One region of the Bradyrhizobium sp. USDA 3240 genome, then DNA from elsewhere that is predicted to be linked to it. Evidence: predicted binding sites of a transcription regulator. Region 1 holds the regulator's gene; each other region holds the start of a gene.
What was found. Region 1 encodes LexA, which represses DNA repair genes until DNA is damaged. Its sites were predicted from a motif close to TGTTCNNNNTGTGTTCNG; they were not measured.

Region 1 (10,401 bases):
TGGGCGCGGTGAAGACCAGGGAGCCGCCGGCGAGCGGCGGCCTCGCGCTGCGTTATGCTGCCTTCATGCAGTGGCTGCGCGACGCCATCGACGCGCGGATCCGCACCATGCTGGACGGCGACCAGCGCGCGATCGCAACGGCACTGCTCACCGGCCGGCGCGATGCGATCACGACGCCGGTCAACGACGCGATGTTCATCTCGGGGCTCGGCCATGTGCTGTCGATCTCCGGCTACCACATGGCCGTGGTCGCGGGCGTCGTGTTCTTCACGATCCGCGCGCTGCTCGCGCTGTTTCCGGCGCTGACGGCCGGACACCCGATCAAGAAATGGGCGGCCGCGGCCGCGCTGGTCGCGGCGGCGTTCTACCTCCTGCTGTCGGGGGCGGAGGTCGCCACCCAGCGATCGTTCTTCATGACCGCCGTGGTGCTGATCGCCGTGATCGTCGACCGCCGCGCGATCACCTTTCGCACGCTGGCGGTGGCGGCGCTGATCGTGCTCGCGATCGCGCCGGAGGCGCTGGTGCATCCGAGCTTCCAGATGTCGTTTGCGGCGACCCTCGGGCTGGTGGCGCTGGTGCAGATCGGGCTGCCGAACCTGCTGGCGTCGCCGGACCATTCCGCGACCGCGCGGGTTGCGCTGTGGGGCGGGCGTGAGCTCACGATGCTGATGCTGGCCTCGCTGGTCGCAGGGCTCGCGACGACGCCTTACGCCGCGTTCCATTTCCATCGCGTGACGCCCTACGGGCTGCTGGCGAACCTCGCGGCGATGCCGGTGGTGTCGGCGGTCGTGATGCCGGCCGGGCTGCTCGGGCTGCTCGCCATGCCGTTCGGCTTCGACGGCGTGTTCTGGGCGATCATGGGGTTCGGCATCGACTGGATGATCCTGGTGACGCAATGGGTCGCGGCGCTGCCGGGCGCGGTCGGCCGGATGGCGGCGTTCGGGGTCGGGCCGATGATCGTTGCAAGCGCCGGCCTGATCCTGCTCGGGCTGTTGCGCTCGCCGCTGCGCTGGTCGGGTGCGGTGCTGCTGGTGGTGGCCTCGGTCTGGGCGGTGCGGGTGCCGCAGCCGGACGTTCTGGTCTCCGCCGACGGCCGCAACGTCGCCGTGCGGGGCGGCGACGGCCGGCTGCATCTGATGCACAGCGCGAAGGACGCCTTCCTGGTCAAGGAGTGGCTGGCGGCGGACGCCGATGCGCGGACCGCCACGGACGCCTCGCTCGGCGAGGGCGTCTCCTGCGATCCGAGCGGCTGCGTGACGCAGGGTCCCGGCGGCGCCTTCGTCGCGCTGGCGAGTCGGCCCGAGGCGCTGGCCGACGACTGCGAGCGTGCGGCGCTGATCGTGAGCGCGCGACCGGCGCCGAAGGATTGCGCGGCCTCGGTGATCGATGCCGAGCGGTTGCGGCGCCACGGCGCGCTGGTGCTGCGGCGCATCAGGGACGGCTACGCCATCGACGCGGTCAAGCCCGGCGGGATCGACCGGCCATGGTCACCGGCGGTTCCCGGCGATGGCGAGAGCGAGACCACGCTGCGCACACCCGCCAGCGCGCCGCGGCCCGCCGTCGATGCGACGCCGGCCGAGACCGATTTGCAGGGCGAAGACTAGCCGCCCAGGATTAGCAGTTGTCGGGTGGGGGGCCGGTCGGCAGCTCGAACAGGCCGAGGTGGAACTCGTCGGAGTCGGGGCCGGCGTCGGGCTTCTTGACGAGGGTGAAGGAAGCCTCCGGAAATTGCTCCCAGACCTTCAGGTCGTCAGCCGTCACCGTCAGCCAGCCGAACCGGAACATGTAGCGGCCCGGCTCCGTGACGCGTCCAGCCTTTTGCCATGTGACCTTGTCGACCACTGAGCAGGTTTCCGTGAGTGCACGTCCTCCGTGCCCAATGATGCGCCAAGGCGCGCGCCGACGCAATTCTCCTGCTGCGCCCCGGAGCCCGGCGTCCGGGGTCGCTCGAAATCGGTTAGGTCCTTCGCCGCCGGATTACTCATTCCGCGGCGACGATGCGTTCAACCCAAAAACAGCGACGCAAATGCGGAGGGCCGCCGCTCCACAACCTTCGGCTTCTGCTCGACGGGCGGATGCAGCGCCGGCAATTGCAGCACGCTGACGCGTTGTCCCTCGACCAGCTGGGTCACCAGCACATGGCTGCCGTCGGGGAATTCGACCGCGTCATGATGGCGATCGGGAACGTCGGGCTCGACCTCGTTGAACACGCCGACGCGGAAATTCATCGTCTTGGTCCAGATCCAGCGGCTGTCGTAGCGAACGTTCTCGGCGAAAGCGAGCTCGGTGCCCGGCAGCATGCAGACCGCGACAGTCGGATCGTTCTCCGAAGCAAAGCCGCGGGTCGACGTGCCGCGGAAAGTCGTGGTGATCAGCGTCTCTCCAACAATGGCGGGGCGCGACGCCACGGCGTGCAGACTATAGTCACACATCGGATGGCTCCTCTATTCGAGGTAGCGACCCGTGCCTCTCCTTGAGGCATGGGGCCTCTACCAGAGTGGACGATAGCGAACGAGTGTCTCCTCGTTTCTGGGCGATTGTACGACTGGCCGCCGAACGCCCCAATCACAAACACGCGACGCTGCGTGAGAGGTATCGGAGCGCATCGGGCAGGCCGCACGTTACGCTATCTTTCAAGGAACGATCCGATGTGTTGCTCGTTCCCTGCCGCCATCAGTATTTGCGATAGAGGCCGATCAGCTTGCCCTGGATGCGGACCCGGTTCGGCGGCAGGATGCGCACTTCATAGGCGGTATTGGCCGGCTCCAGCGCGATCGACGCGCCGCGGCGGCGGAAGCGCTTCAGGGTGGCTTCCTCCTCGTCGATCAGCGCCACCACGATGTCGCCGGTGTTGGCGACGTCGTTGCGCTGGATCAGCGCCATGTCGCCGTCGAGGATGCCGGCATCGACCATCGAGTCGCCGCGCACTTCCAGCGCATAGTGCTCACCGGCGCCGAGCATGTCGGGCGGCACGCTGATGGTGTGGCTGCGGGTCTGCAGCGCCTCGATCGGCGTACCGGCGGCGATCCGGCCCATCACCGGGACCGCGACCGGACGGTTGCCGTCGTCCTCGGCGATCGGTGGCGAGCTGCTGCGCTTGCCGAGGGTGCCTTCGATGACGCTCGGGGTAAAGCCGCGGCGGCCGTTGCCGCTGCCGGCCGAGAGCTCGGGCAGCTTGATGACCTCGATGGCGCGGGCGCGGTTGGGCAGGCGGCGAATGAAGCCGCGCTCCTCCAGCGCAGTGATCAGGCGGTGGATTCCGGACTTCGAGCGCAGATCGAGCGCATCCTTCATCTCGTCGAAGGAGGGCGGTACGCCGGCCTCCTTCAGACGTTCATTGATGAAACGCAGTAGTTCGTACTGTTTGCGCGTGAGCATCTCGAGTATTCCCCCGGTTGGTAGCGTCGTTCGATTCCGAGACTCTTCAGGTGGGCCTGCAGGCGGGGCCTGACCTCAGGAGCGCGGTGCTCGGTACAAGCGCTTCCTGGATGGTCTCCCGTTTGTAGACACCAGTACTCGAAACAAATCATGAACGGACACTATATGTTCGATATGTGTTCCGCAACCACTTAATTTCCGGTGAACGTAACGGGCAAGCGCTCAAGCGATGCCGTCTGCGCCGTCACTCGGGCAGTGTCAGGATCTCGCATTCGCTGCCTTTGCCGGCGGCAGGCGCAAACGGCGGACGCACGAGAAGTGCCCGTGCCGCAGCGAGATTCCCGAGCAGGGACGAGTCCTGCTGCATCACAGGCGTTGCGACCAGCGTGCCGTCGTCGCGCGCCTCGAGACGTGCGCGCAGATAGTCCTCGCGCTGGTCGTTGGCGGCGAGGTCGCGGCCGAGCAATGCGCTGGCGCGGACATGATGGACAGTCTTTTGGCCGCTCAGCGCCCGAATCAACGGCACCAGAAACAGGAAGGCGCAGACATAGGAGGACACCGGATTGCCGGGCAGCCCGATCACCCGCATCGCCCCTAGCCGGCCATGCATCATCGGCTTGCCGGGCCGCATCGCGATCCGCCAGAACGCCATCTCGACGCCCTCGGCCTCCAGCGACTGCTTGACCAGGTCGTGGTCGCCGACCGAGGCGCCGCCGGTCGTGATCAGGATGTCGGCGCCGGTCTCGCGTGCCCGGCGGATGCCGGCGGTGGTGGCTTCCACCGTGTCGGCGGCAACCCCGAGATCGACGGTCTCGGCGCCTTCGGCGCGCGCCAGCGCCCGCAGCGCATAGCCGTTGGAATAGACGATCTGGCCGGGACCGGGCTCCGAGCCCGGCATCACCAGCTCGTCGCCGGTCGCCAGCACCGCGACCTTCGGGCGGCGGTGCACCGCCAGCTCCGGATAGTTCATGGCGGCCGCCAGCGACAGCGCGCGGTCGGAGAGGCGGCTGCCGGCGGCGAGCAGCACGTCGCCTTCACGGAAGTCGACGCCGGCCGGGCGGATGTGCCGCCCGGCGGCAGCCAGCTCTGTGATCGTGATCTGGTCGCCGTCGACGGCGGTGTCTTCCTGGATGATGACGGCGTCGGCGCCATGGGGGATCACGCCGCCGGTAAAAATTCGGACCGCTTCGCCTGGGCCAACCGTGCGCTCGAACGGCCGGCCGGCGGCGACTTCGCCGATCACCTTGAGCCGGGCCTTCAGATCACCGGCGTCGGCCGCGCGCACGGCATAGCCGTCCATCGCCGACATCGGCTGCGGCGGCTGGGTGCGGCGCGCGGCGAGGTCGCGCGCCAGGGTGCGATGGTAGGCGGCATCGAGCGCGACCATCTCCTCCGGCAGCGGGTCGGCGCCGGCGAGGACGGCGGACAGGGCATCGGCAACCGGCATCAGGGCCACGCTCAGAGCTCCTCAATTCCTAATCACATACCAAGTGCGGTCAGAGCCCTTGCCACGTCATCCGTCGATGTCACGTGGATGGCATGAAGGCCGCGCGCCCGCGCGCCGTCGATATTGGCGGCCAGATCGTCGAAGAACAGGATCCGCGACGCCGGCACGCCGATGGCTTTTACCACATGATCGTAGGCCTCGGCGTCGGGTTTCCGGTGGCCGATCGTCGAGGACAGGAAGACCGTTCGGAAATGGCCGAGCAACTCGGTATGGACGGCTGAGAAATGCGCGACATGGGCCGGATTGGTGTTGGAGAAGGCGTACAGCGGCATCCGCTTCGCGGCGGTCGCGAGCAAGGGGGCTATCCCCGGCATCTCGCCGGTGAAGATCGCATTCCAGCCTTCGAGAAACTGCGCGTCGGTGATGTCGATACCGAGCGTCCGGCGCAGGTTTGCGAAGAACGCCGCGTCGTCAATCCGGCCGATCTCGTGATGCTTGAAGCTGTCGTCGACGACAAAGCGCGCGGCGAGATTGGCCGGCGCGCAGCCGGCATGCCGCGCCCAGTGCGCCATCACCTTCTCGAAGTCGATATCGAGCACGACGCGGCCGATATCGAACAGCAGCACGTCGACGGAATCGGGGGAGAGTTGCGAGGTCATTGCGTGAAACCCTGTACGAAAATTGCGGGCGGGCGGCAATGTCCTCGATTTGTGCGGCAGGCATGCGACGACAGGGGCGGGGTGTCGTCCTTGCGAAGGCGGGGACCCATACTCCGCGGCGGGTGTTGTTGAAGGGACGCCTCGTACCCACTTCGCCTAACCATGACCATTCGTGGTTATGGGTCCCCGCCTTCGCAGGGGCAACGATGAGGATCGTGCGCGATTCAAGTTGTCACATCACGCGGTGTCAGTTGTGGTGGGGACGCAGCCCTAAAATCTCTCGACATGAATCGTCTGAGCTTTGCTTCTCGTTTCGCCGCTTGAAAGCAGAGGGCACAGGAAAGCCGGGTGCCGCCATGGGCCACTCACATCCTGGAAAGCGCCAGGCCGAGGTAGGCGATCAGCGCGCCGGTGCTGAGAATGACGACGACGAGCGCCTGTTCCGAACGTGCTTGCAGAGTTTTTCGGCTCACGGCGATGACGCTCCATCCTTCAAAATCATACGGTCCAACTCACGTCGGCTGATATCCGTTCCGGTTCCTGGCCGGGAACTTTCATCGATGTCAGCTGCGCGGGCGCGTCGGGGTCGCTTCTCGTTGCAGGCCAGAAACGCACAACGCCGCCCGCATTGAAATACGACGGGCGGCGTTGGTTCTAGCCCCAGGAGGAATGGCAAAATCCTGACATCATGGATACGCACGACAGAGCAATAAGGTTCAGTCTACGGCTCCGTACGATTCCGGTACTCCGAAGGAGCAAAGGAAACTGTCGGGGCGAGGTCTACGATGGTGTGACCAAGTTGTACTGGCCTCAGCGTGTACCCCCTCGCTGGGGCCCTTTCTTGAGGCCGCCGATTTATCGGCGCCGCGGGGCAGCGCACAGCGAGGTTCACTTGGCGTCCTTGCCCGGACGAGCGCGCTCTCGAAGCGCGGCGACGGCGTCAGCCAACGGCATCACAGAAACGGCCCTGGCGCGCGCTCGGAGGCTCACGGTGCCTTGTTGCGCTTCACGCTGTCCGACGACGGCGACGACTGGAATACTCGCCTCATGCGCGGCAACGATCCGTCGCGACAGCGTGTCGGCGCCGGCGAACAGGACGCCTCTGATGCCGGCAGCTTCGAGCGCATCGAGAACCTTGACCGCGTAATCGGAATGATCACGCGAGATCGGCGCGACGGCGACCTGGTCCGGAGACAGCCAGAACGGCAGCGCGCCGGCATGATGTTCAAGCAGCATCGCGATGACGCGGCCGATTGAACCGAACACGGCATGGTGGATCATCACCGGGATCGCGCGATCGCCGTCCGGTCCGACGTAGGACGCGTCGAGACGGCCCGGCAGAACGCTGTCGAGCTGAACCGTTCCGCATTGCCAGGACCGGCCCAGCCGATCGCGCAGCGCAAACTCCAGCTTGGGCCCATAGAAGGCGCCTTCGCCGGGCTGGATCTCGTACGACAGGCCGCATTGGCGGGCGGCCGCGGCAAGGCTCGCTTCCGCCCAATCCCATAATTCGTCCGAACCGGCGCGCGCGGCAGGCCGGGTGGAGAGCGACACCTCAGGCTCAGGGAAGCCGAACTCGGCATAGACTTCCGACAGCAGCGCAACGAAGCGGGCGACTTCACTGGGCACGTCCTGTTCGCGGCAGAACACATGGGCGTCGTCCTGCTCGAAGCCGCGCGTGCGCATCAATCCGTGCAGGGAGCCGGACGGCTCATCGCGGTGGCAGACGCCGAACTCGGCATAGCGCAGCGGCAGGTCGCGCCAGGAGCGCAGGCCCTTGTTGAAGATCTGGACGTGGCAGGACACGACATCGGCTTGAGCGCCATTGCGCGCTCGCCGTCGGCGAAGCCGAACATATGCGCGCCGAATTTTTCCCAATGGCCGCTTCGAATCCAAAGCTCGCGGGGCAGCAGCTGGGGCGTTCGAACCTCGGCATAGCCCAACCGGCGCATTTTCCGGCGGATGTAGTCCTCCAGCACCCGATAAAGCGTGTTGCCGCGCGGATGCCAGAACACCATCCCCGGCGCATCCTCCTGGATGTGCCAGAGATCGAGACGCGTTCCGAGGCTTCTGTGATCGAGATCGTCCATAGCTTGCTCTCCTGATTGGAAGCAGCGCGGACGAGTTTGCGCATGAAAAAAGCCCCGTCCGTCGCCGGCGGGGCCTTGTCTGGTTGTGCAGTCTGTTACCGCATACGACCAGGAGACGACCCGCCAAGGCTGGTCGTCGCGGTGGTCGAAGACATGGAACAGATGTTGCGCATGTCGCTATTCTGGATTGTCTCGCCGGTCTCGTCAACCTGCCCGTAGGACGAAGCTGCCACGACCTCGCGGAATGTGAATCGGATCACGCCCGTCATCCTGAGGAGCCGCGAAGCGGCGTCTCGAAGGATCGACGGCCCAGCTGTGGCCGTGCATCCTTCGAGGCTCGCTCCGCTCGCACCTCAGGATGACGGGACGGGCATCGCGACGACGGAGGAGCGACCGCTACGCGAAAAAGTCCCCGGACATCAGTTCGAGCGGCCGGTAGTGGTGCGGTCGGCGGCGCGGTCCCGGGCGGCGCAGCCTCAGTCGTTCGGCGATGCGGGCTCACGGTTCGCCCATATCGTTCTGCGTCAGGATGCCCTGGCGCAGCGCGAGGCGGACCAGCTCGATGTCCGTGCCGACGCCGAGCTTGTCCTTGATCAGGGAATGCAGGTTCGCGACCGTCTTGGGGCTGAGATGCAGCGCCTCGGCGATCTCGTCGGTGGTCTTTTCCGCAAGCAGCATGCGCAGCACCTCGAATTCCCGCGCGGTCAGGAGATCGGCGGCGGCGCTCTCGCCGGCGAGGTGGCTGAGCGCGAGTTCGTGGTCGATATCCGGACTGATCGCGATCTTGCCTGACAGCGCGTCCATCACCGCATGCACCAGCGTCTCCGGCGGACTGGTCTTGGTGACATAGCCGCTCGCGCCGGCGCGGATCGCCTGCACGGCAAAAGCTGCGTTCTGGTGCATGGTGAATACCAGGATCTTTGCGCGCTTGTCCCACTGCCTGAGGCGCCGGATGGCCTCGATGCCGCCGATGCCGGGCATCGACAGGTCCATGATGACGAGGTCGGGTCCGGTCTCCTTGTAGAGGCGATAGGCCTCGACGCCGTCGGAGGCTTCGGCCACGACGGCGAGGCCCGGCTGCTTCTGCAGCATCGCTCGATAACCCTCCCGAACGACGGCGTGGTCGTCGACCAGCATGATGGTTCGCGCCGTATTGCTCATGCCGCGCGTTCCACGAATGCGGCCTCTCGACCGGCCGCGACGGGAACGCTGACACGGAGCGAAGCGCCGTTGGGCTGTCCGGCCTCGAAGCTCAGCCGCCCGCCGAGCGCGGCGACCCGCTCGCGCATGCCGAGCAGTCCCATGCCGGACTTCACGTGAGGATCGCCCTGGGGATCGCCGGGTCTGCCATCATCGTCGATCGCGAGCACGATTTCGCTGCCGCCGCCGTCTGACGCCGTCTCGCGCATCTCAAGCCGCAGCGTGACGCGGGTGGCGCCGGCGTGCTTGGCCGCGTTGGTGAGCGCCTCCTGCACGATGCGGTAGAGGTTGGCGCCGGTGGAGGCGGGGATGCGCTCGAACGATCCCGCTATGGCGATCTCGAACCGCTGACGTCCCCGGCTGCGGCCGTTCCAGCCGGCGATCAGGCCCTCCAGGCTCGCCGCAAGGCCGAGTTCGTCGACATCGGGAGGCCGCAACCTGAACAGGGCGCCGCGCAACGTCTCCATCATGTCGGTCGCGGTGCGCGCGATGCCGTCGCATTCGGCGAGCAAAGGCGGGCAATCCTGGACCGCGGTCAGACGCGCCGAGGCAGCAAGCGCGCGGATCGCGGCCAGCGATTGCCCGAACTCGTCATGCAGCTCGCGCGCAAGATGCCGACGCTCCTCGTCCTGCACCACGATCAGTTTCTGGGTCAGCGCGTTGCGGTCGGACAGCGCGGTGGCGAGGCGTTCGGCGAGATGGTTGAAGACGTCGCCGATCGCCGACAATTCGGCGAGGTCGAACGGCGGCAGCCGCGCGGCGAGGTCGCCTGCGGCGATCCGCTCGAGCCCGTCGCGGATCAGCCGCGTCGGACGCAGCGCACGCGCCAGCGCCGCATAAACCAGCGCACAGAGCAGCGGCAGCGCGATCATCAGCACCGCCATCAGCCGGCCGGCGTCGTGCCAGGCTTCCGCCGTCAGCACCGCCGGATCGACCCAGACCACGGCCTCGCCGATCGCCTGGCCGCGCGCAATCACCGGGCGCACGGTCTCCCGGCCGGGATCGAACAGGCGGCGATAGAGCGCCGCAAAGGCCTGCGGCGGCGCGGCCGTATCGGTCTGCGTGCCGCCGCAGAAGCGCTGGCTGATCTCGCCGCTGTTGCTGCGAAACGCGAGGCACAGGCCGGGCGCCATGACCGAGGCGGCCACGCTGTCGAGATCGGGGAAATCGGAGCGCGGATTGTTCAGCCACTGGATCTTGCTCTGCTGCAGCTCCAGCGTCCTGGCGGCGACATCGGCAACGGCAGCGATTCTGGCGCGCACCGAGCGGTCGGCCTCGATTAGGAAGTAGCCGGAGATCGCTGCAAAGCACAGCATCGACACCGCAGCCACACGCAACGTCAGCCGCAGCTTCAGATCGCTTCCGGACCAATTCCACATTGGCGTATCCTCAGAGGTCGCAGACGACCTTCGGCGCGTGGTTGCGGGCAGGGCCGTCATGCCCATTAAACGGCAGAACGGAAGCAGCGAGAAGCACTGCCTTGGGTGCGGACCTCGGTCGTGAAAATTTCCCGGCAGCGGCCGGGAGGCGTTCCGCTGCGGCGCGGCGGCCTGCCGGCCTAGGCTGCGATCGAACCCGCACCAGCACTGAAAGGCTTCGATCATGCGCCAGTCCCGCCTCGTCTTGC
Region 2 (10,401 bases), 1.0 Mb from region 1:
TCGATCCTTCAGAAGGCGCCGCTCGATCTCGGCCGGGCACTGAGCGAGACCGAAGCGCTCGCGCATATGAGCGAGCTCGCCACGCAGAACCAGGTGTTCACCTCGCTGATCGGCCAGGGCTATTCCGGCACCATCCTGCCCGCGGTGATCCAGCGCAACATCCTGGAGAACCCGGCCTGGTACACCGCCTATACGCCGTATCAGCCGGAGATCAGCCAGGGCCGGCTCGAAGCCCTGTTCAACTTCCAGACCATGATCTGCGATCTCACCGGCCTCGACGTCGCCAACGCCTCGCTGCTCGACGAGGCGACCGCGGCCGCCGAAGCGATGGCGCTCGCCGAGCGCCACTCGCAGGTGAAAGCGAAGGTGTTCTTCGTCGACAAGGAAGTTCATCCGCAGACGCTGGCGGTGATGCGCACGCGCGCCGCGCCGCTGGGCTGGGCGCTGGTGGTCGGCGATCCCCTGACCGAGCTCGACAAGGCCGACGTGCTCGGTGCCCTCTTGCAATATCCGGGCACGACGGGCGCGGTGCGCGACCTCCGGCCGGCGATCGCATCGCTGCGCGCCAAGGGCGCGCTTGCGATCGTCGCGGCGGATCTGTTGTCGCTGGCCCTGCTGACCTCACCCGGTGAGCTCGGCGCCGACATCGCAATCGGCTCGGCGCAGCGGTTCGGCGTGCCGATGGGGTATGGCGGACCGCACGCCGCCTACATGGCGGTGCGCGACACGCTGAAGCGCTCGTTGCCCGGCCGCATCGTCGGGCTTTCGGTGGATTCGCGCGGTGCACCGGCCTACCGACTGGCGCTGCAGACCCGCGAGCAGCATATCCGCCGCGAGAAGGCGACCTCCAACATCTGCACCGCGCAGGTGCTGCTCGCCGTGATCGCCTCGATGTATGCGGTCTATCACGGTCCCGAAGGCCTGACCCACATCGCACGCGGCGTGCATCGCCGCGCCACCGTGCTCGCCGCCGGCCTGCGCAAGCTCGGCTTTGCGCCGACCAGCGACGCCTTCTTCGATACGGTGACCGTCGAGGTCGGCGCGAAGCAGATCGAGATCGTCTCCCGCGCGCAGGCGGAGCGGATCAATCTGCGCATCGGCGCAACCACGCTCGGCATCGCGCTCGACGAGACCACGACGCCGGAGACGGTCGAGGCGGTATGGCGCGTGTTCGGCGGCAAGCTCAGCTTTGCCGAGATCGAGGCGGCCGCGCGCGAGGCGCTGCCGAAGGAGCTGCGGCGCACCAGCGCCTTCCTCACCCACCCGGTGTTCAACACCCACCGTTCGGAGACCGAGTTGCTGCGCTACATGCGCAAGCTCAGTGATCGCGACCTCGCGCTCGACCGCGCGATGATCCCGCTCGGCTCCTGCACGATGAAGCTCAACGCCACCACCGAGATGATCCCGCTGACCTGGCCGGCGTTCGGCAATCTGCATCCGTTCGCCCCCTCAGATCAGGCCAAGGGCTATCACGCGCTGTTCAAGCGGCTGGAGCAGTGGCTGTGCGACATCACCGGCTATGACGCGATCTCGCTGCAGCCGAACTCCGGCGCGCAGGGCGAATATGCCGGGCTGCTGGCGATCCGTGGCTATCACCTCGCGCGCGGCGAGCCGCACCGCAAGGTGTGCCTGATCCCCTCCTCCGCGCACGGCACCAATCCGGCCTCGGCCGCGATGGTCGGCATGGATGTCGTGGTGGTGGCGTGCGATGCGCGCGGCGACGTCGATGTCAGCGATCTCCGTGCCAAGGCGGAGAAGCATTCGGCCAATCTCGCCGCCGTGATGATCACCTATCCGTCGACCCACGGCGTGTTCGAGGAGCATATCAGCGAGATCTGCGACATCGTGCATGCGCATGGCGGACAGGTCTATCTCGACGGCGCCAACATGAACGCGCAGGTCGGGCTGTCGCGGCCCGGCGACTACGGCGCCGACGTCAGCCATCTCAACCTGCACAAGACCTTCTGCATCCCGCATGGCGGCGGTGGCCCCGGCATGGGCCCGATCGGCGTGAAGGCGCATCTTGCGCCTTATCTGCCGGGTCATCCCGCAACTGACGGCGCGACAGCACACGCCATCGGCCCGGTGTCGGCCGCGCCGTTCGGCTCGGCGTCGATCCTGACCATCTCCTACATCTACATCCTGATGATGGGTGGTGAAGGCCTCACGCGCGCCACGGAGATCGCGATCCTGAATGCCAATTACATCGCCGCGCGGCTGCAGCCGCACTTCCCGGTGCTGTACCGCAATGCCCGGGATCGCGTCGCGCATGAATGCATCATCGACCCGCGCGCCCTGAAGACAACCAGCGGCGTCACCGTCGACGACATCGCCAAGCGGCTGATCGACTACGGCTTCCACGCGCCCACCATGAGCTTCCCGGTGGCGGGTACGCTGATGATCGAGCCGACGGAATCGGAATCGAAGTTCGAGATCGACCGCTTCTGCGATGCCATGATCGCGATCCGGGGCGAGATCGCGGAGATCGAGAAGGGCCGCTGGAAGGTCGAGGCCTCGCCGCTGCGCCACGCGCCGCACACCGTCCACGACATCGCCGACGACGCCTGGAGCCGGGCCTACACCCGCGCCGAGGGCTGCTTCCCGGCCGGCGTATCACGGTCCGACAAATACTGGAGCCCGGTCGGCCGCGTCGACAATGTCTACGGCGATCGCAATCTGGTGTGCTCGTGCCCGCCGATCGAGGATTACGCGCAGGCGGCGGAGTAGTCGGGCGACGTGTCTCGGGAGGCGCGCGCGTCGCCCGGATATCAAAGCGCAGGTTGAGCCCTCCGGCTCAACCTGGCATCTACAACGATAAGAATTCGGCGTTTCGCTCGTCCTCGACCTGCACCGGTCGAAGCGGACGCGAGACCAACGATAGCAAGGGCCGCCCGCGGCAGGAGGAAACATGCGCGAGGAATTCTGGTTTCATTTCCCGTTTCGCGTCCGCTACTCCGAAGTCGACGCCCAAGCCGTGGTGTTCAACGCCCACTACCTGACCTATTTCGACACCGCGATAACGGAATATTTCCGTGCACTCGGCTACGACTATCTTGGCGAGGTGGCGCGGACCGGCATCGACTTTCACACCGTGAAATCAGTCGTCGAGTACAAGGCGCCGATCCGGTTCGACGAAGACATCGAGGTTTGCGTGCGCGTGGCACGGATCGGCCGTTCCTCGATCGTGCTTACCCTCGCGATCTTCGCCAAGAGCTCCGAGGATTTGCGCGCGACCGGCGAAATCATCTGGGTCGCGACCGACCAGAAGACCCATCAATCGGTCGCGGTGACGGAGGATCTCCGCGCGCTGATCGCGAGCCGGGAAAAGGCGCTGGCCCGCGGATAAGCGCCAGATATTGGTTCCGACGCTGCACAAAACCAAACAGGCGCCGAAGACGTCGGCAACTCAACGTCCTCAGCGCCCGCTTGCAGCGAAATGATTTGATCGTTTGAGCATGATCCTCTCGGAAAACCGCTTCGCACTTTTCCGGATCATGCTTGCGGCTTACTCCTCGGCGGGCTCTTCGCCTTCGGCATCGCGCTCGGGCGTACCGGCAAGGATCTGCTCGGCGATCAGGCCGGAGTTCTGGCGGATCGCAGTTTCGATCTTGGCGGTGATGTCGGGATTCGCCTTCAGGAACGCCTTGGAGTTCTCGCGTCCCTGGCCGAGCCGCTGGCTGTCATAGGAGAACCAGGCGCCCGACTTCTCGACGATGCCGGCCTTGACGCCGAGATCGAGGATTTCGCCCATCTTGGAGACGCCCTCACCGTACATGATGTCGAATTCGACCTGCTTGAAGGGCGGCGCCAGCTTGTTCTTCACCACCTTGACGCGGGTGGTGTTGCCGACCACCTCGTCGCGCTCCTTGATCGCGCCGATGCGGCGGATGTCGAGACGGACCGAGGCATAGAACTTCAGCGCGTTGCCGCCGGTGGTGGTCTCCGGCGAGCCGTACATCACGCCGATCTTCATGCGGATCTGGTTGATGAAGATCACCATGGTGTGGGACTTGTTGATCGAGGCGGTGAGCTTGCGCAGCGCCTGGCTCATCAGGCGCGCCTGCAGGCCCGGCAGCGCATCGCCCATCTCGCCCTCGAGCTCGGCCTTCGGCACCAGCGCCGCAACCGAATCGATCACCAGCACGTCGACCGCACCAGAGCGCACCAGCGTGTCGCAAATCTCCAGCGCCTGCTCGCCGGTGTCCGGCTGCGAAATCAGGAGCTCGTCGATGTTGACGCCGAGCTTGCGCGCATAGACCGGATCGAGCGCGTGTTCGGCGTCGATGAAGGCGCAGATGCCGCCCTTTTTCTGGCCTTCCGCCACGGTGTGCAGCGCCAGCGTGGTCTTGCCCGACGATTCCGGCCCGTAGATCTCGACGACACGTCCCTTCGGCAGGCCGCCGACGCCGAGCGCAATGTCGAGCCCCAGCGATCCCGAGGACACCGTCTCGACATCCATCGAACGGTCGTTCTTGCCGAGCTTCATCACCGAGCCCTTGCCGAACTGACGCTCGATCTGGGAGAGCGCGGCTGAGAGGGCCTTGGACTTGTCCATGGAGGATCCTTCGACGATACGCAGTGCAGTAGCGGACATTTGGGATGTGCTCCTTATGGCGGGGATTCGCTAGCGGGAAAAACGGGCGATGAGATCGGGCGGAACGCGTTTGTTGATAGGAATCTCGTACCACGTTTGTTCTGTGTTCGCAATATGTTCTTTCCGACGTGTCGGTGCTGTCCGTATTTAAGCCCCGGAGTTCTGGTTTGATTTCGGATTCATAGTTGCGCGGATTAAACGAACAGAAACCATGACTTAGCTGATGTTCTCAGTAGGACTACCGAGACGGCATAGTAAATGTTCTAGCCCCATCATTTTCCATGGGACGCTATCTGTTCTTCCAGGCTTTACAGCCGGAACAACTTCCACCCGCCTTAAATCGCCATTCGTTCCACGCGTTGCGACAAAAGGCCTGAAACAGATAGCTCGCTATTCCTTCCAGACAGGTACACAGTAAGTCCATCACCGCCCGCCCGTGGCTGTCATCGGTGATGAGATCGCCCGGTAGCGCTCCCGCCTTCCTCCAACGGAACGGAGCGCGCCATGGTCATGAAGCGACCGCGTCTCACGCACACAGAATCACTTGAAGAGCGTCTCAACATCGAGGCACAGCGGCTCCGGAAGGAGGCGTGGGGCACTCCCCCGGGCGTCGAGCGCTCCCGCCTTATCCGCAAGGCGCGTCTTGCCGAAACCGCCTCACAGTTGAGCGACTGGCTGCGGTCGCCGGGTTTGCGAGCGCCGATATGAGGGGCCGATACCGTTCGAGAGTAGGCTCCGCAGGTAAAGAGGCCATCGCACTCTAAACGTGGAATATCCGGGATTTTGTTCGTACCCTCTCGGGCTGGAAGGCCTATGCCGCCTGTAAGATTTTCAAACGGGCGGCATGGCTTTGTTTAGGCGGTCTCAACTGGCTGCCGAGGCGCCTCAATCGGCGGTCTTTGTTCAAGTTATCCGGCGCGCCTTTGCGTGACGTCTGCGCCAACGGCAACGCGGTGAAGCGCCGAGGCAGCGCGGTCCGGATTGATCGCCGTGATAGCCAATTTGGGACATGTCCTGTGGCACAAATTGTATAGGCTTCCAGCTATCAGGATTTTGCACACCTTCCTGGGGCTAGGGCCAGCGCCGTCCGCAAGCATTTCAAGCGGGCGGCGTTGTGCTGTCAGGCATAGGCCTGAATGAAACCGGGGCGGATCCAAGCGCGCTGACGGAGCCATTATCGAAGCGTCTGGGCCGTGGCGCGGCGCGATCCGTAGTTCTCCGGGGCAGAACAAAGTTCCGCGAGCAGGCGGCACTGCCCTCGTCCCAACTGCATCACATTATCAACGAGTTACCGAAGGATTTGGCGCGGCCGGATCACGATTGGCACAATCTGCATACTACCTTGGTACCCCTCCTGACGCGCCCAAAAACTACGTAGCCTTCACGGGAAGACTCGGGTTCCGCCAGTGTTCGTAACATTGGCTAGTCCGGCCCAGCGCACCGATAGCGTGTCGCGAGGCAAGGCGGCGCCGCCGCCGAACGGATCCCCTTCGGGATCCATAACGACGTCCGAACGGGCGCGACGGTTCACTTCATCCTTGGACGGGTGTTAATCATTGCTACAACCTTTGATTTAAATATCGACGACCGCCATCCATTCGCGGAACCGTTCCAGATGATCCACAAGGGCGTCGAATTCAGCGTCACGCAGCTCATGCCCGGCGTCTGGAAATGGCGTTTCCAGATCGGCGATCGGGTCTTTATGGGCAAGACCGAAGCAAAACTCGACCTGTTGGCGATCCGCCGCGTGCAGCTACGGATCGACCGCGAGCTGAACAACCTCGGGCTCGGACGGAGCCGCGGGCACCGCGATCAGGACTGAGGCGCAGTCCGTCCGGCAGGCTTCAGTCCGCGCTTGCCAGCCGCCGCATCGTGAACTCGATGTCGCCGCCGGGCAGCTCGCGCCAGCTTTCGACGGCGCTCATATAGGCGGCCTTCGGGTAGCGTTTGAGAAAGTCGCGCGCCCGCAGGCGGGCTTGATCGCGCGGCAGGCTGAAGGTCTCGCGCAGATAGCCGTCATCCGGCTTGCGCCGTGCGGCCATCCGGCTGGCGAGATCGCGCGGACGCAACACCATTGCCGCAACTCCGGAATAGAGCCCCGTTCCGATTGAATCGGAACCGGGCTCTAGATTCTAGTTTTGACGCGTTTTCTTCACGCGAACCGGTATCCACTTCGCTCGAAAACGCTCCAACTGACGACGCCCCCAATATAGGGGCGGCGTCACAAGAATCCGAGTCTGCGGGAAGCCGGCGAGGCCGGCAGGAACGGGGCTTACTGGCTGCGCTGCGCGGAGCTTCCGGGCTGCGCCGAGCTTCCCGTCTTGGTCTTCGGCTTGGCGGGAGGATGGGCTGCCGCCTTCGGCGGCGCATCGCTGCGCACCGCGCCCCAGGGATCGGAGGATCCCTTGGCGTCCGGAATCTTGCTCAGCGAGTCCTTGTAGGCCCGGTCGTTGACCGCGTCCCGATCCTTCTCGTCCTGGGTCTTGGTCTTGACCTCAGGCATCAGATTGACGTTCGGCATTTGCGCATAGGCCGGCGCCGACAACAGCACCGCAACCGCAACTGCGCTCAAAACTCTCATAAGAACGCTCCTTGCATTTTCGTCAGCGGTATATCACCGCAAGAAAGCCGCCGCCAAGCGCCCGTCCCTGCCCTAGAGGTGGTCTGACTTGCAGGATTTCGGCGACTGCATCCAGTCGTCCCAGATCGGACCGCATCGCGTGCAGCTACCGAGCGCAAGCCCGATCGCGATCGCGCCGCCCAGCAATACCAACCTGCGGAACATGGACGCCCCCACCACTGACGAGGGGCAATTGGGCGCCAAAACTGGGGCATTTTCAAGCCGGGCACGGCGCTTGCAACGCAGCGCAAGCGCGTCGGACAGCAGCGCGGGCCGCGTCGGAGCGCAGCGGTCGCGCGATGGGTTTGACCGGGCAGCCCCCCAAACTACACTGCGCAACAAAGCAGAAAAGGAATCGAAATGACTTTGGCGATGAGCTGGGACGAATGGACGCGTCATGACGGGACGGCGCTCGCCGAGCGGGTCCGGAATGGCGAGCTGACGCCGCGGGAGCTCGCGGCACAGGCTGCCGCCGCCACAGCCAAGGTCGATCCCGCGCTCTCCGGCATGGTCGAGCTGTTCGACGACGTGATCGCCGATCCCGCGCGCGACGGCGCCGATCTCAACGGCCCGTTCGCCGGCCTGCCCTTCCTGATGAAGGATCTCGGCCCCACGCTGAAGGGCCGACTGCAGGAGATGGGCTCGCTGATGATGCGCGGCAACCGCGCCGCAGCCGACACCTTCCTGACCACGAAGCTGCGCAAGGCCGGCCTCAACCTGATCGGCCGCACCACCACGCCGGAGTTCGGGGTCTGCAGCTCGGCCGAGAACCCCGCAGTCTATGTCACGCGCAATCCCTGGAACACCGACTACACCACCTGCGGCTCGTCGGCCGGCAGCGCGGCGATGGTTGCCGCGGGCGCCGTTCCGATCGCGCATGCGACCGACGGCGGCGGCTCGATCCGGATCCCCGCCGGCGTCAACGGCAATATCGGGCTGAAAGTGTCGCGCGGCGTGTTCTCGCTCGCGCCGCATCTGTCCGATCTCACCGGCCTCGTCTCGATCCAGGGCTGCCAGTCGCGCTCGGTGCGCGACACCGCAGCCTTCGTCGATGCCTGCCGTGGCCCGGCGCCTGGCGAGTTCATGCCGTTCTGGACACCGCCGGAGCCTTATACCGCGATGATCGCGCGCGACCCCGGCCGGCTCAGAATCGCGCTGTCGCACACCTGGGGCGACTATCGCGCGACACCGCACATCGCAGCCGAGCTCGAGCGGGTCGGCCGCTTCCTCGAGGGCCTCGGCCATCAGGTCGACTACGCCCTGCCGTCGATCGACTACGCGGAAGCCTTCGCGGCGCAGACCACCTGCTACATCAGCAATTTCGCCGTCGTGATCGGCAATATGCTCGCGGCACGCGGACTGACGCGGCCGCCGGCGGACCTGATCGAGCCGATCAATATCCGCATCTGGGAGCACGGCCGCGACTTTAGCTTCGCCGACCGCGCCCGCATGCAGGCCGTGTTCAACACCACGGCGCGCGGCTTCGGCGCCTTCTTCGCGGATTGGGACATCATCCTGACGCCGATCACCGCGCTACCGACGCCGAAGATCGGCACCACGGAATATCTCACCATCAGCGACAACCCGTCGGTGCTGGACTGGTTCGGCAATCTCTGGCGCAACTTCGCCTTCACGCCGCTCGCCAATCTCTGCGGCATCCCGGCGATCTCGCTGCCGCTCGCGACCAACGAGCGCGGCCTGCCGCTCGGCATCCAGGCGATCGGCAAGCAGGCCGATGACGGCCTGCTGCTGCAGCTCGCCGCCCAGATCGAACGGGCGATCGACGGCAAATGGAATGACGGCAAGACGCCGCGCGTGCATGTCACGAGCAACTAGGGCGCGTATGCGGATTCGTAGGCTCTGCTTCGCTCTCTTGAGGCGATCTTGGGCTAGGAGCGAGATGCGCGGGTCTGGCACCATTGCATCAGCAAGCATGTTTGGTCGCTAGACCGGGAATATGTCCTGTGATTGGTCTCTTTTGTTTTCCCGACTCTCTGGGTTGGTTTCGCGCCAAACGATGTGACGCTCCTCAACGGGGGCCGTCATGATACGAATGTTGCATTTGCCGGGCATCTGGTTAGCGGCGCTTGTCTCGGCATCGTCAATTGCTTTTGTCGGGGTGGCCGCCGCTGGATCGAAAGGCGAAGTGCAGCAATCGGGCCAGACGTTTCGCGACTGCTCTGACTGCCCCGAGATGATCGTGATCCCCGCGGGAAGCCTCCTTATGGGATCGTCCGACGAGGAAACGGCGCGCGACTCTGAGGCCGTTGCGCCAAGCAATGAACGCAAATTTGCACAGAGAGACATGGCGTACGAACATCCCCAGCATTCGGTCAGCATCAGCCGCCCGTTCGCGCTGGGGAAGTACCGCGTCACGCGAGGCGAGTTCGCAGCCTTTGTGCGTGAGACCGGATATCTAACGGAAGGTGGCTGCACGCTCTGGACGGATCACAGTTATCCGGTGAAGCCGGAAGCTGCGTGGCAAACCCCCGGCTTTCCGCAAACGGATCGCGATCCCGCGGTGTGTGTCAGTTGGCAAGACGCGAAGGCCTATATCGCTTGGTTGAACGGCAAGTTGCATGGTCGCATGCGCTCGGGCAGCGATGACCCATATCGACTCCCGAGCGAAGCCGAATGGGATATGCGGCCCGATCCGGTACCCGGACGGCGCGATGGTGGGGTGATTCCATAGGTTCGGGAAATACCGACTGCGACGGATGCGGCAGCCGATGGGATAAACAACAACCGGCTCCGGCCGGCAGCTTTCAGGCCAATGCATTCGGCATGTCGGATGTACTTGGCGGTACGTCGGAATGGAATGGAGATTGCTGGCACGAGACTTATGCCGGAGCACCGCAAGATGGCAGCGCGTGGACGACCGGAAAATGCGATTTGCGCGTGGTGAGAGGAGGCAACTGGACAAACCATCCTTGGGTCCTGCGGTCTGCTCTTCGTACCCGAGCAAAGCCCGATGAGCGCACAAACTACATCGGATTTCGAGTCGCTCGAACGCTGCCGTGAACGGGGACAACAATTCAATCTTGTACAGCTCATTTTGGACTATTAGCCGCGGTCGTGACCCAATCGGGCGACTTCCGGATTATCGTCAAGAGCCGGTACTGGTGAGTACAGGCTCTAGGAGATAAACAGCAAACAAGAACATCAGCGGAGGGAACGGAACGTCATG
Region 3 (10,401 bases), 2.6 Mb from region 1:
TCTACCAATACCGCTGAAGCGAGAAGGTCAACCGTGCGGGCGCCAGAGCGCGGCGAGATTAGGTTGATTAGTCACGGCCCCTTAGTCCCTTGTTTATGCATGATCTTTTCAGAACGTTGCTTGCCACTTTTCCGCATCATGCCCTAGATGCCCTGTCGCAGGCGACGTCCTGATGACTCGCCTTTGGTTTAACCCGGCTGGGCGTGGAAAAACTCGAAAATCTTGCGGGCACTCTCGGCGCTGACGCCGGGAACCTTGCCGAGGTCGGCGATCGAGGCCCGCTCGATCTCCTTGAGCGTTCCGAAGTGGTGCAGCAAGGCACGTTTGCGCGACGGGCCGATGCCCGGGATCTCCTGCAAGCCGGCCTCGCGGATGTCCTTTTTGCGCAGCTTGCGGTGCGATCCGATCACGAAGCGATGGGCCTCGTCGCGCAGCCGCTGGATGAAATAGAGCACCGGGTCGCGCGGCTCGAGCTTGATGGCCTCGCTGTCCGGCATGAACAGGGTTTCCCGCCCCGCATCGCGCTCCGGCCCCTTCGCCACCGCCATCAGCGAGACCTGGGTCAGCCCGAGGTTTTCAAAAATCTGCCGGACCGCGTTGAGCTGGCCGCGGCCGCCGTCGATGATGACGAGATCGGGCCATTGCGGGAACGACTCGTCGTCCGCCTTGTCCTTTGCTTTGGCAGCCTCGCCCTCCGGCGGCTTCAGCAGCCGCTTGAAGCGGCGCTCCAGCACCTCGCGCATCATCCCGTAATCGTCGCCGGGCGTCAGCCCTTCCGACTTGATGTTGAATTTGCGGTACTGGTTCTTCATGAACCCGTCGGGCCCGGCCACGATCATCGCACCGACTGCGTTGGTGCCCTGGATGTGGCTGTTGTCGTAGACCTCGATGCGCTTCGGCGTATGCGGCAGGCCGAGCGTCGTGACCATGCCCTCCAGCAGCCGGCTTTGCGTTGCGGTATCGGCGAGCTTGCGGCCGAGCGCCTCGCGCGCGTTGGTGAGCGCGTGGCCGATCAATTCCTTCTTCTCGCCGCGCTTGGGCACGGAAACCTCGACCTTGGATCCGGCCTTCACCGACAGCGCGTCGGCGAGCAACGTGCTTTCCTCGATCTCGTGCGACAGCAGGATCAGCTTCGGCGGCGGCTTGTCGTCGTAGAACTGCGCGAGGAATGAGGACAGCACTTCCTCGGGCGTGAAGGTCTTCTCCGCGCGCGGGAAATAGGCGCGGTTGCCCCAGTTCTGGCCGGTGCGGAAGAAGAACACCTCGACGCAGGAATAGCCGCCTTCCTGGTGGATCGCGAACACATCGGCCTCTTCGACCGTGCGCGGGTTGATGCCCTGCTGCGACTGGATCGCCGACAGCGCCGCGAGGCGGTCGCGGTACAGCGCTGCGGTCTCGAACTCGAGCTCGCCGGAGGCCTTCTCCATCTCGGCCGCGAGCAATTGCTTCACGGCGTGGCTGCGGCCGGAGAGGAATTCGGTCGCCTCGCGCACCAGTTCGGTATAGCCGGGAAAATCGATCTCGCGCGTGCAGGGGCCGGCGCAGCGCTTGATCTGATAGAGCAGGCAGGGCCGGCTGCGGCTTTCGAAGAAGCCGTCGGTGCAGGAGCGGATCAGGAACGCGCGCTGCAGCGCCGTGATGGTGCGGTTGACGGCGCCTGCATTGGCGAACGGGCCGAAATAGCGTCCCGGCCGCGACTGCGCGCCGCGATGCTTGAGGATCTGCGGCGCCCAGTGATCGCCCGATATCAAAATATACGGAAACGATTTGTCATCGCGCAGCTGCACATTGAAACGCGGCCGGAGCTGCTTGATCAGATTGGCTTCGAGCAGCAGCGCCTCGGTCTCGGTCATGGTCGAGACGATCTCGACATGCGTGGTCGCCGCGATCATGCGCAGGATGCGCGCCGGTAGCGGCGCGTTGGCCCGCGCATAGGACGACAGCCGCTTTTTGACGTTCTTCGCCTTGCCGACATAGAGGACGTCGTTGGCGGCGTTGAGCATGCGGTAGACGCCGGGCGAGGTCGGGGCGAGGCGGACCGCGTTCTCGATCGCCTCATGCCCGATCGAGAGCGTCCCCTCGGCAACCGTCTCGGTGGTGTCCTCCGACACCTCGGGCAGACGTGCCTCGTCGTCCTCCTCAGTGGCGGAGCTTTCGGGATCGAGGTCGCTCGTGTCGAGCGTCAGGTCGTCCTGCGGCAGATCGGACTTTGAACTGCGCCGTGGCTTGAGATCAGCCTTGGGGGCCGGCGTCGGGCGCTCGGGAGAATCGTGAACCATGGGCCGTAAATTAAGCGCTTGGGCGACCGCTCGCCAGCGTTGGCGACGCAGGAAAAACAACCCCGATTGCAGGACGTTACCGGCCCAGCGCGGCCGCCGGGGCGGGTCGGTAACACATTGTTAAGACTGATGAGCGGGCCGGTAACCGGGCTTAACAACCCTTTAACTTAAAACTCTCGATAAACCTTAGCGAAAAAAGTGGAATTCCGTAACCACGCCGGCCTCGGGCCTGCGGGCTGCGGCAGTTGCGTGGTGGAGAGTACCAATGACCCGGTTGGTTGCGCGTGCGCTGGCACTGATCGTCGCAGGCTGGACGACGTCGTCGGCGGCGGCCGATCTCAACTACGGCTCGCCCTATACCGTCTATCAGCCGCTCAATGCCTACAGCTGGGCCGGGCCCTATCTCGGCGGCAACGTCGGCTATGGCTGGGGTTCGGTCGAAAACAACCCGACCAAGCCGTCCGGTTTCGCCGGCGGCGTGCAGGCCGGCTACAATTTCCAGAACGGCTCTCCCTGGGTGTTCGGCATCGAGGCCGACATCCAGGGCACCACGGCCGACGATCGGTTCGCGCCGTGGAAGTTCTCCAACCCTTGGTTCGGCACGGTGCGCGGCCGCGCCGGCTATGCGGTCAACAACGTGCTGTTCTACGCGACCGGCGGTCTTGCCTTCGGCGAACTGCGCGGCGAGACCTTCGGCATATCGGAGTCGCATACCAATGCGGGCTTCACCGTCGGTGCCGGCGCCGAAATGGGCTTTGCCCCGCACTGGAGCGCCAAGATCGAATATCTCTACGTCGATCTCGCCAACAGCAACTTCACGATCACCGGCGGCGCGTCGAACGGTTACAGCTTCAGCCTGATTCGCGCCGGCATCAACTATCACTTCTGAGAACAAGAAAACGTCAGACATCAACTCCCGGCCGCGCGTCGCGTGGCCGGGTTTTTCTTTGTGCTGAGCACGTCGACATCACGCACTGCTGCATGAACGCCACGGCGTCCGCGAAACCGGTCGGACGGCCGCACGCATCCAATATGCGGGCACCGTCAGTCGCGTCCGCATCATGCAGGCGGTCTTGCAGCGAGCGCGAGCCACGCGCCCTGCGGTCAACTCACACGCAACGCTTCATTCGCTGTTCATCACGAGCCACGCACCGCGAGAGCTCATCATGAAACCACCAGGTTGACCGCCTTCGGGCCCTTGCCCTTCTTGTCCGGTTCAACCTCGAACGTAATGCGCTGTCCTTCAGTCAGGTCCTTCAACCCTGCACGCTCGACAGCCGTGATGTGAACGAACACATCGCGGCCGCCATCGTCAGGCTTGATGAAGCCATAGCCACGCTCTCCGTTGAAGAACTTGACTGTCCCAGTCATGGCCATCGGGAAAACTCCTCCCCCGTATTGCTCCACCGCTACGCGCACGCCGCGTAGTGGTTGACCGACATTCGCTTGTCGGAAGCTTGGCCACCTGAACAAGCCGGCGTCACGCCGCCGGTCTGCCTGGATTTTATTTCGGCCTTGTCACTCCGCCGCAACCATTCGCGGAAGCGGAACGTAAAGCCAGTCGTAACAGGATGAGCATAATACGGTTCCGCGCGCGTTGCCTATGCTCAAATAGAACTTTTCAGTGGGTGCTACCGTTCAAGGTTTAGGCGTTTCGAGTCTGAAGCGTCCGGCGCCGCCTTGACCAAGCGGCTTCTCGAGTTCGGGCAGGATGATCTTCAGCTCGCCCGCCAGCGTCCACGGCGGATTCACTATCAAAAGGCCGGTGGAAACGAGGCCTGCGTCCACTTCTTGCGGCGCCACACTGAATTCCAAACGCAAGCATTTGCCCGCGGGCCGGCTGCTTGCTGCTGTCGCGGCAACGCTGCGTGCGAGCTCGTCGGAAACTCTCCGGGATTTTACGGGGTACCACAAAAGGTACGCGCCGGTCGGCCACTTCGCGAACGCTGCCGTGAAGGCACTGGCCAGTCGCTCGAACTCGTCCTTCGCTTCGAACGGCGGATCGATCAGCACCAGGCCGCGCCGCTCGTTCGGCGGCACGAATGCGGGCAGCGCCATCCAGCCATCGAGATCGACGACGCGCGCCTGCGCATCGCGTCGCAATGCATCGATCAATTGCTTGCGCGCCGCAGGCTCGATCTCGCAGGCCGTCAGACGGTCTTGCGGACGCAGCAGCGCCCGCGCGATCAACGGCGAGCCGGGATAGGCTTTCAGTTCGCCTCGCGGATTGAATGCCCTGACGATGTCGAGATAGGGCCCGATCAGCGGCAGCGCCTTGTCGGAGAGCCGCGCCTGCATCAGCCGCGCAATGCCGGTCAACCATTCGCCGCCGCGCTGCGCTTCACTCGATGTCAAATCATAGAGGCCGGCGCCGGCATGGGTGTCGATGACGCGGAACGGCGCCTGCTTTTCCTGCAAATAGGTGAGCATGCGCACCAGCACGATGTGCTTGATGACGTCGGCAAAGCTGCCGGCATGAAAGGCGTGACGATAGTTCATGCGATGACGCTGCGCTCCAGAGGGTGCGCATGTTGTACTGCGTCATGCCCGGCCTGTCCCGGGCATCATGCCTTATCTCGCTGGTTTCGTGGTGGCGTCCATGGCCGGGACACTCGGCACAACGACGCGCGCCTGCCCGGCCGTGAGGTGGACGAGACGTCAGCCGCCGCGAACCGGCGGCATCAGCACCTGATCGCGGCGGCAGGCGCGGCGATCGATTTCCTCGCAGGAGCGGAATTGCAGATCCTTGCTGAGGCAGATCCGCACTTCGCTGAGCCGCTTGCTGTCGCAGGTCACCGAGATCGCGGAGTTGCTGAGCCCCGGATTGGCCTTGATGAACGCCGTCTCCAGCTCGTCGGGCGCGATCGTCTTCGGCTCCGTCAATTGCAGGAATTCCTCGGGGATCTTCACCGCGGCGCGGGCCTTGCGGATGGCTTCGAAATAGGCGCGCTCGCCGAGGCCGGAGCAGGTGCCGTGCTTGTCCCACTCGTTGTAGATCAGCCCGGGCGCCGGCATCAGGTCGAGCATCGAGGTCATGATGTTGCGGGCGAGGCGGGGCGAGGGGCGCTGGCAGTATTCCGGAAAGCCCCGCTCATATTGCGGCCACAGCCCGTGCACCACGAACGAGTATGGCCGTCCGCCGCACTGCGCCTGGGTGCCGCGGCCATTGTTGCCGCGCTCGCTCGCCGCCTCGCAGAACGAGGGCGACCACGACAGCGACAGCACATAGAAATCGAACTCACCGGGCGCATTCTGCCGGCGATCCTGGGCCGAGGCCCCCATCGCACCACACAGAACGAAGGCAGCTGAAATCAGAAATCGGGAAATTGTGACCAACCGAGGCATCAAACGCTCCCCTCACGCGACCATTCAGAGCCTAGCAGGCTACTGGAACATTTCAAGAACAAAAGCCGCCGTCTGGGTGGCGGCGGCTTCCGTTTTGACCGAACTGGTCGGAGATCAGGGCCGGGCGGCCTTGCAGGACGGGTTATAAGCCCAGTTGCGGTCGAGCCCGGCGACGCACCATTCGACGCCCTGACTGAGGCCGGCAAAGCCGCCGTCCTCGATGATCGAATAGTGCACCTTGCGCACCTTGCCGTCGCTCAACATCGCATCGCCCGAGCAATAGCGGCGCGGAATATTGTCGGACTGCCAGGGACGGAAGGCGGTTTCGTGGATCCGGTTGTAGCCGGTGATCACGAGCGGCGAATTCCAGAAGGTGGCTTCCTTTTCCTGAAATTGGTTGCTGATGATCGCCAGGGCCTTCTCGCAGGGGGCCACATTGCCGTCATAGCGCGGGCCGGACAGCCAAAAATTGAGTTCGAACGGATTGGCGGCCTGAGCCGTGCCCCCGAACGCCAGAAGGCCGACCACGAGCGCGGCGCCGAGGCCGAGCTTATGGCTGAGTTTATTGGGGGAGTTGAACAGGTTGCGCATGGGAATCCACCCGATGATCCGATGCGGCGGACGGTGCCGTGAAGCCCCGGCAAGGTCAAGTGCAGCGCGGCAACACCTGCGGAGAAGTCCACTTCCGGCAGCCGGCTCGTTCTTTCCATGGTCGCCGGCGCGCTCTATGTTGGTCGCCAGCGAAATGGAGTCTGCGATGCGAAGGAAATTGGCCGCGTGCCTGGTTGCCGTTAGCGGGATGCTGGCCGTTGGTCCGGCGCAAGCCGACTGGATGCAGCCGGTGCCACCGTTCAAGGGCAATGATACCGGCGGTATCATCGCCTATTCGCTGGCGGCCCAGACTGACGCGCGGCAGCTCGCCGTCGATCACTGCGCTTCCTACGGCAAGGTGGTCAAGTTCCTTGCGATGCAGCGCTATCCGGGCGGCTACATCTCCTTTGCCTGCCGCTGGGTACCCTATGGTTCGGCTCAGAGGCCGGTGCGCACGCTCTACTGAGCGCGCTCCAAATCCTTCGATCGTTCAGCCGGGAGCTCACCGCATGACCCGACAGCTTGCCTTGCTTGGTTCTGCTGTTTGCCTTGTCCTGTCCACCGGTGCTGCGAGCGCCGTCGACCTGCCGACCCGCAAGGCGGGTCTGTGGGAGATGAAGATGGTGCGCACCGGCGGGCCGATGCCGGAAATCACCATGCAGCACTGCACCGACGAGACCACCGACAAGGAGATGAGCGCGGCGGCCTCGCCGATGGCCAAGGAAGTCTGCTCCAAGCAGGACATCCAGAAGACCGCGACCGGCTATGTCAGCGACAGCGTGTGCAGCGTCGCCGGCATGTCGATGAAGAGCCATGCCGAGATCGTCGGCGATTTCAATTCCGCCTACACGGTCAAGAGCAGCTCGCACGCGGAGGGCGGCGCAGCGGGCTCCCGCGACACCACGATGACCATCGAGGCGAAATGGCTCGGCGCCTGCAAGAGCGACCAGAAGCCCGGTGACATCATCATGCCCGGCGGCATGAAGATGAACGTCAAGGACATGGAAAAGCTGAAGGGCCTGCTGCCCAAGCAGAAGTAGGCGCAGCGCCTTCGATTGCCGCCGCGCGCCTGAGCACGTCCTCGCTCAATTCGAGAGGACGTGGCGTTTTGCACCACCATCATTGCGGACAGCGCGCGACAAGATTGCCAAGCCGCTTTGCGCTGCCTGTCATCGGGCGTGCGTTCGCGCGACCCAGTTTGCGATGATGCGCGCGCCAGCGCATTCGCTTCACCGTTGTCGCTAAAGGTTGACGCCTGGCGCTCGTCTCGCCGCACAACAGTCACCGGCCGCTCACCTTCAGTAGATTGGACGTCAAACATGATGTCCGGTGTTGGTCGCGGCCACGCGCAATGCACCACCGCATTGCAGGGTGAGATCAACATCGTTGAATGATCGCTGCGTGCCTCGCGCTCGAGAGTCTCAGAGAGAGCGAGGACGTGCAGCGAATTCCTCGCACTGAAAAATCTGCTGCGACAACATGTCTTTTGAATCGCTCCAGTGTCGCGCATCTCGAATCATTCCAGTGTCGTGCATTGCGCGCTTCAATGGATTCTATTTTGCGCGTGTGGAATTTCGCGCATCCCGCCGATAGAAGTTCGCCCCAATCGATGCCCGCTCAATGACGAACACGCGGCTCGATCAAGATCGGCCTTGCGGAAGTGTGGGGATTGTTTGGTGGGAATGGCTTCGTCGCGGAGCAAGCGCAGCTTGCTTGCATCAACGGCTGCGATCAACGCAGCGTTTCTCGGTTCGGTCTTGCTGGTGCCGATGGGTACGAACGTCGCCAGCGCTCAGGCACAAACCAGCACTCCGCAAAACAATGTCAGCGTGCTTCCTGCCGTGACGGTGGATGAACCTGACACTGCAAGGAAGCGCAGTGCCGCCGCCTCGAGTCGGAACGCCAGGTCTTCGCGCGCCACCGTATCGAACCGACGCCGCACCGTTGCGGCGCCCGCTCAGAACCAGGCTCCGCGGTCGCAAGGCGCGGCCGGCACGGTCGGTGCAACGACCGGTTATGTTGCGACCGGCAGCACGGCCGGCACCAAGACCAACACGGCGCTGATCGAGACGCCGCAGTCGCTGTCGGTCGTCACGCAGAAGGAGCTCAGGGATCGCAACGTTCAGACGCTCAAGGACGCCGTCAATTACACGCCCGGCGTCACGACCACGGCGTTCGGCTATGATCCCCGGTTCGATAGTTTCTACATCCGTGGCTTCGATGCGACCTATACCGGGATCTATCGCGACGGCCTTCGCCAGGGCGGCGGCAACTTCGCCATTCCCAAGATCGAACCTTACGGTCTCGACAGCGTGTCGATCCTTCGTGGACCGGCCTCGGGCCTCTACGGCCTCGGCTCTCCGGGCGGCATCGTCGACGTCACCACGAAGCGGCCGACCATGACGCCGTTCGGCGAGGTGCAGCTGCAGACCGGCAACTATGATCGTTACCAGGGCAGCTTCGATATCGGTGGCCCGGTGCCCGGCAGCGACCAATTGTACTATCGCCTGACGGGTCTGCTCCGTGACGCCAAGACCTGGTATCCCGGCAACGACGACGATCGCACCTACATCGCGCCCGCGCTGACCTGGCGGCCCGACGTCGATACGTCCTTCACGATCCTCAGCGAATATCAAAGCAGCCGAACCGCCGCGAGCATCGGCAACTTCCGCACGCCCGACGGACAATTGACCAACATCTATTCGAACGATCCGGCCTTCAGCGCCATGGATCAGAAGCAGTATCGCATCGGCTACGCGTTCGAGCACAATGTCGACGACGTCTGGACGGTGCGGCAGAACTTCCGCTTCTATCAGGTCGACACCGACGCGAAATACACCCAGATCGATTCCATCGACAGCAGCACCAATCTCGCGTCGCGATCCGCGTGGCGGATCCTGGATAGCTTCAATACGGTGACGCTCGACAACCAGGCCGAGGCCAAGTTCATGCTCGGCGCGATCAAGAACACGGCGCTGTTCGGCGTTGATTACGGGCACTCCTACTACAACGACAAGATCGGCTACGGGGCGGCTCCCGATCTCAATCTCCTGACGATGAATTACGGTGCCCAGGCGATCGCGTCGCCGGCATTCTCGATCTTCAACAAGCAGTCGACCGACGAGGTCGGGGTCTATGCGCAGGAGCAGGCCAAGCTCGGCGGCTTCGTTCTGACGCTCAATGGCCGGCAGAGCTGGGTCTCGCAGACGACGACCGCAGGCCTCGACGGCGTGCCGTCAACGCAGAAGGCCACCGCCTTCACGGGCCGCGCGGGCCTCGCTTACGTCTTCGACAACGGCATTGCGCCTTATGTCAGCTACGCGACGGCATTCGCTCCGCAGGTCGGCGTCGATGCATCGGGATCGCCGTTCAAGCCGACCACCGGCGAGCAGAAGGAAATCGGCATCAAGTACCAGATGCCGCAGGTGCCGGTGCTGTTGACCGCCGCGGTGTTCGACATCACGCAGGACAATGTGCTGCGCACCGATCCGAGCAACATGGCGTTCCAGGCGGCAACCGGACAGGTCGAATCGAAGGGCGTGGAGCTCGAGGCGAAGCTGGCGCTCAAGCAGGGATTTGATCTCACCGCGGCCTACACCCATCTCAACGTCGTGATCACACAGGGCAATCCCGATACGACCGGCAATGAGCTCTCCGGCATTCCGAGGAATTCCTTCGCCGCCTTCGGCAAATACACCTTCCAGTCCGGCGTCCCGGTCGAAGGGCTCGGGCTCGGCCTCGGTGTCCGTTACATCGGGACCAACTTCGGCAATGACCAGAATACGTTCCAGAATGCGGCGAGAACGTTGTTCGATGCGGTGATCGACTACGATCTCGGCAAGCTCGACCGGCGCTTGCTCGGCGCCACCGCGCGCTTGAACGCGACCAATCTGTTCGACACCCGCTACCAGACCTGTCAGTCCGGCTACTGCTATGCCGGCGAACGGCGTCAGGTGATCGGCACCCTGTCTTACCGCTGGTAGCTACACCGGAATCCGCACCGCCGCGCGCAGGCCGCCCATCGGGCTTTCGCCGAGCATGATGTCGCCGCCATGCGAGCGGGCGATGTCGCGGGCGATCGCAAGTCCGAGGCCGCTGCCGCCTTCGTCCTGGTTGCGGGCGTCGTCGAGCCGCAGGAAGGGCTTGAACACTTCCTCGCGCATGGCGGCGGGGATGCCAGGGCCGT

Region 2: recA (recombinase RecA) is a predicted target of LexA. The motif match lies at 4,699-4,716, and genes of this name have one in related genera.
Region 3: ACVIGA_RS13445 (ribonuclease T2 family protein) is a predicted target of LexA. The motif match lies at 5,668-5,685, and genes of this name have one in related genera.

What each region holds. Positions count from the first base shown of each region.
Region 1 is NZ_JBSSGD010000002.1:59,821-70,221, reverse strand. It holds gene ACVIGA_RS00685 (ComEC/Rec2 family competence protein) at 1-1,604, shown strand, start outside; gene ACVIGA_RS00680 (hypothetical protein) at 1,615-1,842, opposite strand; gene ACVIGA_RS00675 (hypothetical protein) at 2,004-2,432, opposite strand; gene lexA (transcriptional repressor LexA) at 2,674-3,378, opposite strand; gene ACVIGA_RS00665 (molybdopterin molybdotransferase MoeA) at 3,623-4,834, opposite strand; gene ACVIGA_RS00660 (HAD family hydrolase) at 4,858-5,484, opposite strand; gene ACVIGA_RS00655 (aminoacyl--tRNA ligase-related protein) at 6,373-7,233, opposite strand; gene ACVIGA_RS00650 (hypothetical protein) at 7,170-7,574, opposite strand; gene ACVIGA_RS00645 (response regulator transcription factor) at 8,073-8,735, opposite strand; gene ACVIGA_RS00640 (histidine kinase) at 8,732-10,153, opposite strand; gene ACVIGA_RS00635 (DUF2380 domain-containing protein) at 10,377-10,401, shown strand, end outside.
Region 2 is NZ_JBSSGD010000002.1:1,107,971-1,118,371, forward strand. It holds gene gcvP (aminomethyl-transferring glycine dehydrogenase) at 1-2,727, shown strand, start outside; gene ACVIGA_RS05950 (acyl-CoA thioesterase) at 2,909-3,346, shown strand; gene recA (recombinase RecA) at 3,506-4,594, opposite strand; gene ACVIGA_RS05960 (hypothetical protein) at 6,210-6,416, shown strand; gene ACVIGA_RS05965 (hypothetical protein) at 6,439-6,669, opposite strand; gene ACVIGA_RS05970 (hypothetical protein) at 6,867-7,175, opposite strand; gene ACVIGA_RS05975 (hypothetical protein) at 7,264-7,578, shown strand; gene ACVIGA_RS05980 (amidase) at 7,575-9,050, shown strand; partial or broken gene ACVIGA_RS05985 (formylglycine-generating enzyme family protein) at 9,439-10,235, shown strand; gene ACVIGA_RS05990 (PaaI family thioesterase) at 10,399-10,401, shown strand, end outside.
Region 3 is NZ_JBSSGD010000002.1:2,684,199-2,694,599, reverse strand. It holds gene uvrC (excinuclease ABC subunit UvrC) at 189-2,279, opposite strand; gene ACVIGA_RS13460 (outer membrane protein) at 2,545-3,168, shown strand; gene ACVIGA_RS13455 (cold-shock protein) at 3,444-3,656, opposite strand; gene ACVIGA_RS13450 (23S rRNA (adenine(2030)-N(6))-methyltransferase RlmJ) at 3,918-4,778, opposite strand; gene ACVIGA_RS13445 (ribonuclease T2 family protein) at 4,938-5,624, opposite strand; gene ACVIGA_RS13440 (hypothetical protein) at 5,739-6,215, opposite strand; gene ACVIGA_RS13435 (hypothetical protein) at 6,382-6,681, shown strand; gene ACVIGA_RS13430 (DUF3617 domain-containing protein) at 6,725-7,255, shown strand; gene ACVIGA_RS13425 (TonB-dependent siderophore receptor) at 7,925-10,198, shown strand; gene ACVIGA_RS13420 (ATP-binding protein) at 10,199-10,401, opposite strand, start outside.